Regions from separate parts of the Pseudomonas sp. p50(2008) genome, predicted to be linked through region 1. Evidence: riboswitches for the same ligand, from Rfam matches in the RefSeq annotation. Region 1 holds a riboswitch; each other region holds the start of a gene.
What was found. A riboswitch is a leader RNA that binds a small molecule or an ion and turns the genes downstream of it on or off. The one in region 1 is predicted to bind cobalamin.

Region 2: it holds a riboswitch for cobalamin, as region 1 does, so the genes downstream of both, cobO (cob(I)yrinic acid a,c-diamide adenosyltransferase) here and H7698_RS15900 (CbtB domain-containing protein) in region 1, are expected to answer to the same signal.
Region 3: it holds a riboswitch for cobalamin, as region 1 does, so the genes downstream of both, H7698_RS17830 (ABC transporter substrate-binding protein) here and H7698_RS15900 (CbtB domain-containing protein) in region 1, are expected to answer to the same signal.

What each region holds. Positions count from the first base shown of each region.
Region 1 covers NZ_JACMYF010000005.1:255,077-258,477, reverse strand. The annotation lists gene cobW (cobalamin biosynthesis protein CobW) at 1-792, opposite strand, end outside; cobalamin riboswitch at 893-1,107, opposite strand; cobalamin riboswitch at 1,346-1,572, shown strand; gene H7698_RS15900 (CbtB domain-containing protein) at 1,692-1,883, shown strand; gene H7698_RS15895 (CbtA family protein) at 1,895-2,602, shown strand; gene H7698_RS15890 (cobalamin biosynthesis protein) at 2,599-3,012, shown strand; gene cobM (precorrin-4 C(11)-methyltransferase) at 3,094-3,401, shown strand, end outside.
Region 2 covers NZ_JACMYF010000001.1:808,555-811,955, reverse strand. The annotation lists gene H7698_RS03620 (PQQ-dependent sugar dehydrogenase) at 1-1,092, opposite strand, end outside; cobalamin riboswitch at 1,244-1,476, shown strand; gene cobO (cob(I)yrinic acid a,c-diamide adenosyltransferase) at 1,558-2,169, shown strand; gene H7698_RS03610 (cobyrinate a,c-diamide synthase) at 2,166-3,401, shown strand, end outside.
Region 3 covers NZ_JACMYF010000006.1:127,505-130,905, forward strand. The annotation lists gene H7698_RS17825 (low affinity iron permease family protein) at 1-94, shown strand, start outside; cobalamin riboswitch at 844-1,038, shown strand; gene H7698_RS17830 (ABC transporter substrate-binding protein) at 1,184-2,209, shown strand; gene H7698_RS17835 (FecCD family ABC transporter permease) at 2,206-3,222, shown strand; gene H7698_RS17840 (ABC transporter ATP-binding protein) at 3,219-3,401, shown strand, end outside.

The DNA.
Region 1 (3,401 bases):
GGAAATAGAGTCGAAAGCGTCGTGATCGTGGTCGTCTTCACCATCATGGTGGTGATCGTGGTGGCTGTGGCGGCTGTCGATGTGTTCTTCGGAACCGGCGCCTAGGCCGATCAGCACATCCAGCGGAACGCGGCCGCTGCTGGCTTCGATGACCTTGACTGCGGGCGGCAGTTCTTCGGCGACTTCGAGGCGCACACGGGCCAGGTCTTCAGGGCTGATCAGGTCTGCCTTGTTGAGGATCACCAGGTCGGCGCTGGCCAGTTGGTCGGCGAACAATTCGTGCAGCGGCGACTCGTGATCCAGGTTCGGGTCGAGTTTGCGCTGGGCATCGACCTGGTCCGGGAAAGCGGCAAAGGTGCCAGCCGCCACGGCCGGGCTGTCGACCACGGTAATCACCGCGTCAACGGTGCAGGCGCTGCGGATTTCCGGCCACTGGAAGGCTTGCACCAATGGCTTGGGCAGTGCCAGGCCGGAGGTTTCAATAAGGATGTGGTCGAGGTCACCACGACGGGCAACCAATTCGCGCATGACCGGGAAAAATTCTTCCTGGACGGTGCAGCACAGGCAACCGTTGGCCAGCTCATAGACGCGGCCGTTGGCTTCTTCTTCGGTGCAGCCGATGGCGCACTGCTTGAGAATTTCACCGTCGATGCCCAGCTCGCCAAACTCGTTGACGATGACGGCGATGCGCCGGCCCTGAGCGTTGTCGAGCATGTGCCGCAGCAAGGTGGTCTTGCCCGAGCCGAGGAAGCCGGTAACGATGGTGACGGGGAGTTTGGCCAGTGTTTTCATCGGATGCCCTTTGGCAAGGTGGCGGGCATGCGGGACGACAATCGCTGCGACAGGTGCGCGCGCGGAAGAGTTCGCCACCGGATCACCCCGCCCGGTTGTAGTGAGAATCTGTTTCGAGGCAGGTCTCCTGGCTGACGGCGTGCCTGGCGGTTTCGCCTGGCATTCGCTGCGCCTTCCCGCGAACCCGTTGGACACGGTTTGCAGTGGCGTGGCAGCGAACATCACCGTTCACAGTTGCGGGGGCAGCCGCGGCTTGAACCGCGTTCCCTTCTTAGCTTCGGTAAATACCGAAGAACCTCGAAAGCGCAAGGCTACGCATGGTCTTGGGGCCGGTCAATGTTCGTGAGGCAACACGGCCCCTGTGGCGAGGGGATTTATCCCCGTTCGGCGGCGAAGCCGTCGCCAAACCTGCCTGCGTTGAATACCTGAAAGAATGCTGGGGGCCGCTTCGCGACCCAACGGGGATAAATCCCCTCGCCACAGGTAAACCCCTCTCATTCGATACCGAGTTGAGAACCCTTGCCAATTGACGCCAAACCCCCGCCCATGCTCTCCTACACGCCTTGTTACGGGTGCCCTTCACAGGGTGAAACGGGAAACCGGTGAATCATGTGCTTTACTCAAGGCCATGTCAGTCCGGTGCTGCCCCCGCAACGGTAAGCGAGTGAAGAATCGAATCCACTGTGCCAGCAGTTCGGCATGGGAAGGTGATTCTTGCAGGTTGAGGCGAAGCCCCAGCCCCTCGTGAGCCCGGAGACCGGCCCGCAACACACAGTGATTTTCACCTTCACTGAATAACAAACCCGCGGTGGGCGGGCGCTGTTGCATCTCTGCGTGCCCGATTCGCAGGGATCTTCCATGCGCTCTATTCACCCGCTGACAGACCAGAGGGAAGCGCCATGTCGACCATCAGCACCACCGGCAGCAACACCGCCAGCAGCACAACGACCCTGACTCAACGCCTGACCGCCGCCTTGTGTGCGTCGATCCTGGGCGCATGCCTTGTGTACTTTGCCGGGTTCTCCCACATCGAAGCGGTGCACAACGCCGCCCACGATACCCGTCACAGCTCCGCATTCCCGTGCCATTGAGACCTGCCGACATGATCAAGCGTATTGCGCAAACCGCAGGTTTCACCGGGCTGCTGGCCGCCCTGCTGCTGACCCTGCTGCAGAGCTTCTGGGTAGCTCCGCTGATTATGCAGGCCGAGACCTACGAAAAATCAGAGCCTGCCGCGGTAGAAATCCATGAGCATACCGGCACCGCCATGGCCGCTCATGCCCACGATGCCGAAGCCTGGGAGCCGCAAGACGGCTGGCAGCGCGTGCTGTCCACCACCGGTGGCAACCTGGTTGTAGCGGTTGGTTTCGCCTTGATGCTCGCTGGCCTCTACACTCTGCGTGCGCCCAATAGCACCGCGCAAGGCTTGCTGTGGGGCCTGGCCGGTTACGCCACGTTCGTGCTCGCGCCAACCCTGGGCCTGCCGCCTGAATTGCCCGGCACTGCCGCTGCCGACCTGGCGCAACGCCAGATCTGGTGGATCGGCGCCGCCGCCTCTACCGCCGTCGGTATCGCATTGATCGTGTTCAGCCGTCACTGGCTGATGAAAGTCCTGGGCGTGGCGATCCTGGCCGTTCCCCACGTGATCGGCGCACCGCAACCGGAAGTGCACTCGATGCTCGCCCCGGAAGCGCTGGAAGCTCAATTCAAAATCGCTTCGCAGTTGACCAACGTCGCGTTCTGGCTGGCCCTGGGCCTGATCAGCGCCTGGTTGTTCCGCCGCAAAGGTGAAGGCCAATACCGCGCATGACCCATGCCAGCACAGCGCAGACACTCGTGGTCGGCCTGGGCTGCCAACGCGGCTGCCCTGTCAGCACGTTGCGGGCGCTGCTCGATCAGGCTCTGCAGGCTCATCAGATTGAATTTCACCAGATCAAGGCACTTGCCAGCATCGACCTGAAACGTGATGAACCGGGCCTGATCGCACTCGCCAAACAGCTGGAGCTACCGATCGTGTACTTCAGCAGTGAGCAGTTGGCGGGTTATCACGGGCAGCTCAGCCATCATTCAGACATCGCCTTTGAGCGCACGGGTTGCTATGGCATCGCCGAAAGCGCCGCCCTGGCCCTCGCCGAACAGCTGGCTGACGCACCGGCAAAGCTGCTGATTTCGCGACAAAAATACGCTCAGGCGACCCTCGCATTGGCGTGTGCCGCTTAAAATCTTCGATAATCCCCACCCCGATCATGAGCAATCTTCATCTGAAGGTGTGCCTCGCCCCTTTTTTCACAGGATACGACGATGACCGTCTTCTTCATTGGCGCAGGCCCCGGCGACCCGGAACTGATCACCGTCAAAGGCCAGCGGCTGATTCGCAGCTGCCCGGTAATCATCTATGCAGGATCTCTGGTGCCCGCTGCAGTCTTGGAGGGGCATCACGCCGAAACGGTGGTGAACAGCGCCGAACTGCATCTGGAACAGATCATTGAATTGATCAAAACCGCCCACAGCGAAGGCAAGGATGTGGCGCGGGTGCATTCCGGTGATCCGAGCCTGTACGGCGCGATTGGCGAACAGATCCGCTACTTGCGTGAGCTCGACATCCCGTT
Region 2 (3,401 bases), on a different contig from region 1:
GTGCTGGCCAATGAACGCGCCTTCCTTGAACTGGGCTGGCAGTGTGTTGCCTTGCGCAAACGTCAGGCCGAGGGAGGCGGTGTGTGGGCCTACCGCGTAATCTGGAGCAATCGCCTTGGCCACCAGATCAGGGTTTTGTGGCTCAACGCGAACGTCTACATGCTGGCCGTAATAGCTGAACGGCCAGCCATAAAAGGCACCGTCCTTGACCGAGGTGATGTAGTCCGGCACCAAGTCACTGCCGATTTCGTCACGCTCGTTGACCGCGGTCCATAACGCGCCACTATTCGGCTCCCAGGCCATGCCGTTGGGATTGCGCAGGCCGGAAGCGAAAATACGGTGATTGCCTGTCGCGCGATCAACTTCCCAAATGGCCGCGCGACCTTCTTCCTTGTCCATTCCGTTTTCCGCGACGTTGCTGTTGGAGCCTACGGTGACGTAAAGCTTGCTGCCATCCTTGCTGGCGATAACGTTTTTAGTCCAGTGGTGGTTCAGCGTGCCACCCGGCAAATCGACCACTTTGATCGGTTGCGATTTGATCGCCGTGTCACCGTCTGCATAGTGGAAACGCAACAAGCGGTCGGTGTCGGCGACATACAGGTCATTGCCGACCAGGGTCATGCCGAAGGGCGAATTCAGGTTCTCCAGAAACACGGTGCGGGTTTCAGCGATGCCGTCGTGATCCTTGTCCCGCAGCAGCGTGATGCGATTCGGACTCGGGACGCCGGCCCCCGCGCGTCCCATGACGGTCTTCATGACCCAGCCTTTTATGCCTTTGCCATCATCGGGTTTTGGCGGCGCGTTGGTTTCTGCCACCAGCACGTCACCATTGGGCAGCACGTAGAGCCAGCGTGGGTGATCGAGCCCTTCGGCAAATGCGGCCACCTGAGTGCCGGCCGCGGCTGTCGGTTTGGCACCGTCAGCCCAGCCAACGGCCGGGGCGATGTTCACCGTCGGTATCAGGGTCTTGTTCGGTTCTGGCAACTTCGGTGACGGACCGGTGCCGTCGGAGACTTGCAGGCTGGAGGTTTCACCGCAGGCGACGAGACCTCCGGCGAGCGCGATGACGAGAGCGAACTGGGGTTTGCGCATGCTGATCTTCCCTTTAAATGCATTGACCTGATCAGTAGAGAAGCGCAAATGTGCGATGGTTCAACAGGGCACAATCAATCAAACGATCTGCGGCAGTTAATCGCGCAGACAAGTCCCGTCTTTAATTGACGCTCCACCCCCAACCCTCTAACCTTCGCGGCTTGTTTCAGGTGCTCTGTGACGTCGTCGACAGAGTGAAACAGGGAAGCCGGTGAGTGATCGCTTTGTTGCACGAAGCTTCGCGATCCCGGCGCTGCCCCCGCAACGGTAAATGAGTAAAAACTGCGCCTTGTGCCACTGTGTCGATTATCGGCATGGGAAGGCGCGCAGTTCGGCGTCAAGCCGCTCATGAGCCCGGAGACCGGCCTGATCCATCCAGCGGCATCACGGTGGGCGATGCCAGGCTTTTTGCCGTCTATTCTTGTGCCTGCCCGCCGTTATCCAGCCCCAACGGAGAGCTTTCCCATGACTGATACCCCTGATCGCGACGAACGCCACCTGGCGCGCATGTTGCGCAAAAAAGCCGTGATCGACGAACGCATCGCCAACTCCCCGAATGAATGCGGCCTGCTGCTGGTGCTCACCGGCAACGGCAAGGGCAAAAGCAGCTCGGCGTTCGGCATGCTTGCCCGGTCCATGGGGCACGGTATGCAGTGTGGTGTGGTGCAGTTCATCAAGGGGCGTAACAGCACCGGTGAAGAACTGTTCTTCCGCCGCTTTCCGGAGCAGGTGCGTTTTCATGTGATGGGCGAAGGTTTCACCTGGGAAACCCAGGACCGTCAGCGTGACATTGCTGCTGCCGAAGCGGCGTGGTCAGTTTCTCGTGAATTGTTGCGCGATCCGTCGATTGGTCTGGTGGTGCTGGACGAGTTGAACATCGCGCTCAAGCACGGCTACCTCGACCTCGATCAGGTACTCAGCGATTTGCAGGCTCGCCCGCCGATGCAGCACGTGGTGGTAACCGGGCGCGGCGCCAAGCCGGAAATGATTGAACTGGCTGATACCGTCACTGAAATGGGCGTGATCAAGCATGCGTTCCAGGCCGGGATCAAAGCGCAAAAAGGCGTCGAATTGTGAATCAACCCCGTCATTGCCCCGCGGTACTCATCGCCGCGCCGGCGTCCGGTCAGGGCAAGACCACCGTCACCGCTGCACTGGCTCGTTTGCATCGCAATCAGGGGCGCAAGGTCCGGGTGTTCAAGTGCGGCCCGGACTTTCTGGACCCGATGATTCTCGAGCGCGCCAGCGGTGCGCCGGTCTATCAACTGGACATGTGGATGGTTGGCGAGCAGGACAGCCGTCGGCTCCTGTGGGAAGCCGCGGGTGAGGCAGACCTGATCCTCATTGAAGGCGTCATGGGGCTGTTCGACGGCACGCCGTCCAGTGCCGATCTGTCGCGGCATTTCGGTGTGCCGGTGCTGGCCGTGATCGACGGCACGGCCATGGCGCAGACCTTTGGTGCGCTGGCCTTGGGGCTGGCGCGCTATCAGCCGGACTTGCCGTTTGCCGGCGTATTGGCTAATCGGGTCGGTACGGTGCGCCATGCGCAGTTGCTCGAAGGCAGCCTGACGGAAGGGTTGCGTTGGTACGGTGCATTGTCCCGGGAAACCGGGATCGAATTGCCGAGCCGGCATCTCGGCCTGGTGCAAGCGGGTGAATTGAATGACCTGGACCTGCGCCTCGATGCCGCCGCCGATGCACTGGCCGGCAGTTGCGAAGTCGCGTTGCCCCCGGCCGTGGAATTTGCTGCGCCGGATGTGATCGTCGCCGAGCCTTTGCTGGCGGGCGTGCGGATTGCCGTGGCCCGTGATGAAGCGTTCGCTTTCACCTATGGAGCGAGTCTGGATTTGCTGAGGGCCATGGGTGCCGAGTTGCTGTTTTTCTCGCCGATCCGGGACGCCCATTTGCCCGAAGCGGACAGCCTGTATCTGCCAGGCGGTTATCCGGAATTGCACCATGTAGCGCTGTCTCAGAACACCTCGATGATGGATGCGATTCGTGCTCATCATAGCGCTGGTAAACCGCTGCTGGCCGAGTGTGGCGGCATGCTGTACCTGCTCGATTCATTGACCGATGTCGATGGCACGCGCGCCGAGCTGGTCGGCTTGTTGGCGGGAGATGCAGTGATGCAAAAGCGTCTGGCCGCGCTGGCGTTGCAAGCGGTCGATTTGCCCGAAGGCTCACTGCGCGGGCATACCTATCACCACTCTTTGACCAGCACCGAGCTGCAGCCGATCGCCCGTGGGCTGAGCCCGAACGGTGGGCGCGGGGCCGAAGCGGTTTATCGTGAGGGGCGGATGACGGCTTCT
Region 3 (3,401 bases), on a different contig from region 1:
GTCATTGGACAAAATGGGCAGTCGGGAACTGCGCAAGCTGCGTAAGCATTACAGCGCTTTGGGGGATGTTGAGGCGATCAAGGTGAGTGATTGAGGCCTACGGCAAACGCACCCAATACGTGGAAAAAACGCAGTTCGGTCGGCTTCTGATCTGCACTTGATCTGCACTTGATCTGCTTTTGATTTGCTTTTGATCTTCTTGCCCCCTCGTAAGGCCGAGCGCAGGTTCTGCGCAGTGGGCAACCCGGCATGGATGCCGGGTTAGCCGCCCCCGGCCATGGATGGCCGATGGCGGCGGGCCCACGGAGCAGGACCGGAGCGAGGGTATGCCGAGCCTCAGCGAGGCACCGCACGAAAGGGGCAAGAGCCCTTGGTTACTTGGGGCTCTTCCAAGTGACTCGCCGTAAGGGCGAAACCAATAGCCGCCGTAACCGCAGAAATGGATATGGACACCAGCAAGAATCTCACCGCCGATCAGGCCGCCATCGCTGGCAAGCCAGCTCCCACAGTTTGATCGGGTACATCAGCAAATATCGATCGGCTATGAGGGCGCCATCGCCGGCAGGCCAGCTCCCACAGTTTGATCCGAGTACATCAGGGAGATACTCATCGGCTGTCAGGCCGCCATCGCTGGCAAGCCAGCTCCCACAGTTTGATCCGGGTGCATCAGGGGATACTCATCGGCCATGAGGCCGTCATCGCGAGCAGGCTCACTCCTACAGTTGATCGGGGTACATCCGGAAAAAACGGTCGTTCATGAGGACGCCATCGCGAGCACGCTTTGCTCCTACAGTGGATCTGGGTGCATCGGGGTTAGACAGGTTCCCCTCGGACGGTCTGATCGACTACCATGCCGCCGCCGGTTTCCACATGGGATTAATAGGGAATCCGTGATGCTCACACAGCATCAAACGGAACTGCCCCCGCAACTGTAGATGCTGAGCCTGCTCCACGAACGCCACTGGGATCATCCCCGGGAAGGCCGGGGCCAGGCGATGACGCATCAGTCAGGAGACCTGCCGGCCAAGCAAATCACTAACCGGCGGGGTGTCCGGGAAGGACATCCTTGCCGCGTGCGTCACTTCGGTGATCGGCCTTGCACTGCCTTTGCAGCAGCGTTCGATGATGTGTTTCCAGACCGTATACCTCGGCTCCCCTGTACGGTTCAAATGGAGATCGCCCCATGCTGCTGCCCCGCTTCGCCACCCTCCTCTCCACCCTCCTATCGGGCCTGGGCTTTTGTGCCCTCGCCCAGGCGACCCCGACTCAGTACCCCCTCACCGTCGAAAACTGCGGCAGCACGCTGACGTTCCAGCACGCGCCTGTCCGGGCCGTGACCATTGGCCAGGCCGGCACTGAAATGCTCTATGCCATGGGTTTGAGCGACAAGCTGGTCGGCACATCGCTGTGGTTCAACGATGTCCTGGCCACGTACAAAGCCGAGAACGACAAGATCGAACGCCTGGCCGACAACGAGCCGAGTTTCGAAGCGGTGATCGGCAAACGTCCTGAACTGGTGGCGGTGGAGCTGGAATGGATGGTCGGTCCGCAAGGCGCAGTGGGCACTCGCGAGCAGTTTCATGAGCTGAATATTGCGACCTACCTGATGCCCTCCGATTGCGAAGCCAAAGACAACCTGGTCGGCGCCGATGGCACGCGGCTGGAGGCGTTTCGCATCGACAGCATCTACAAAAGCATCAGCCAATTGGCGCAGATCTTTGATGTTCAGGCCCGTGGCGAGCAGTTGAACGCCGAACTCAAGGCCAGCCTGGCGAAGTCGATGGCCACGGTGCAGAACAAGGACCTGAAGCACACCAGCGCGCTGTTCTGGTTCTCCAGCGCCAGCCTCGACATCGACCCGTACGTCGCCGGCCACAAGGGCATCCCGGATTTCATGCTCAACACCTTGGGCGTGCGCAACGTCGTTGAGTCCAACGAGGAATGGCCGACTGTGGGCTGGGAAACCATCGCCAAGGCCAACCCGACGTTCCTGGTGATTGCACGTATGGACCGCCGACGATTCCCTGCTGACGATCATGAAAAGAAACTGCAATTCCTGCGCAGTGACCCGGTGACGCGCAACATGGACGCGGTGAAAAACAACCGGATCATTATCCTCGACGCCATGGCGATGCAGGCCAGCGTCAGAATGTTCGATGGCCTTGAAACACTGGCGACCGCCATCAATGGCTACGACCTGCCGCAATGACCAGGACGTTGATTCGCACGCTGCTGGCGTTCGTGACACTGCTGCTGGCAGTGATCGCTGGCGTGGCCATTGGTGAAACGCCGATCGAGCCGGGCGTGGTGTTCCAGGTGTTGGCCAACAAGCTGTGGGCGGCCGGGCATGTGCTTGATCCCATCGACGAAGGCATCGTCTGGAACTACCGCCTGACCCGCGCACTGGTGGCCGCTGCCTGTGGCGCCGGGCTGGCGACTTGCGGGGTGATCCTGCAGTCGTTGTTGCGCAATCCGTTGGCTGATCCTTACCTGCTCGGCATCTCCGCCGGCGCGTCCACAGGTGCCGTGCTGGTGGCGTTGCTGGGTGTGGGGGCTGGCGCGGTTTCGTTGTCCGCCGGGGCGTTCGCCGGCGCGGTTGCGGCCTTTGCCCTGGTGATTCTGCTGGCGCGTGTCAGCGGATCGTCCAGTGGCACCGGGCAGATCATTCTGGCGGGAATCGCCGGCTCGCAGTTGTTCAATGCGCTCACGGCGTTTCTGATCACCAAGTCGGCCAGTTCCGAACAGGCGCGCGGCATCATGTTCTGGCTGCTGGGCAATCTGAGTGGCGTGCGCTGGCCATCGGTGTGGTTGTCGGTGCCCGTGGCGTTGCTCGGTCTCGCGGTGTGCCTGTGGCACCGGCGAGCGCTGGACGCCTTCACGTTTGGTGTCGACTCCGCTGCGTCGCTCGGCATTGCGGTACGCCGGGTGCAGTTTTTGCTGGTGGGGTGCGCGGCGCTGGTGACGGCGGTGATGGTGTCGATTGTCGGCTCCATCGGGTTCGTCGGGCTGGTGATTCCCCATGCCGTGCGCCTGCTGCTGGGGACTCGACATGCGCGCTTGCTGCCTTACAGCGCGCTCGGAGGTGCGCTGTTCCTGATTGCCGCTGACGTGCTGTCGAGGACGTTGATCAAGGGCCAGGTCATCCCGGTCGGGGTGATTACCGCGCTGGTGGGTGCGCCGGTGTTTGCGCTGATCCTGGTCGGTCGGAGGAATGCGCGATGAGTGCCGGTGAGTCTGTATTGAGCTGTACGGGGCTGGGCTTCAATGTCCGTGATGCGCAGCTGCTGCACGACATCCACCTGGACATTCGGCGCGGAGAAACCCTGGGTGTCGTCGGGCCGAACGGCTCGGGCAAATCCACCCTGCTCAAGCTGCTCGCGGGTGTGCGGGTGCCCACTCGG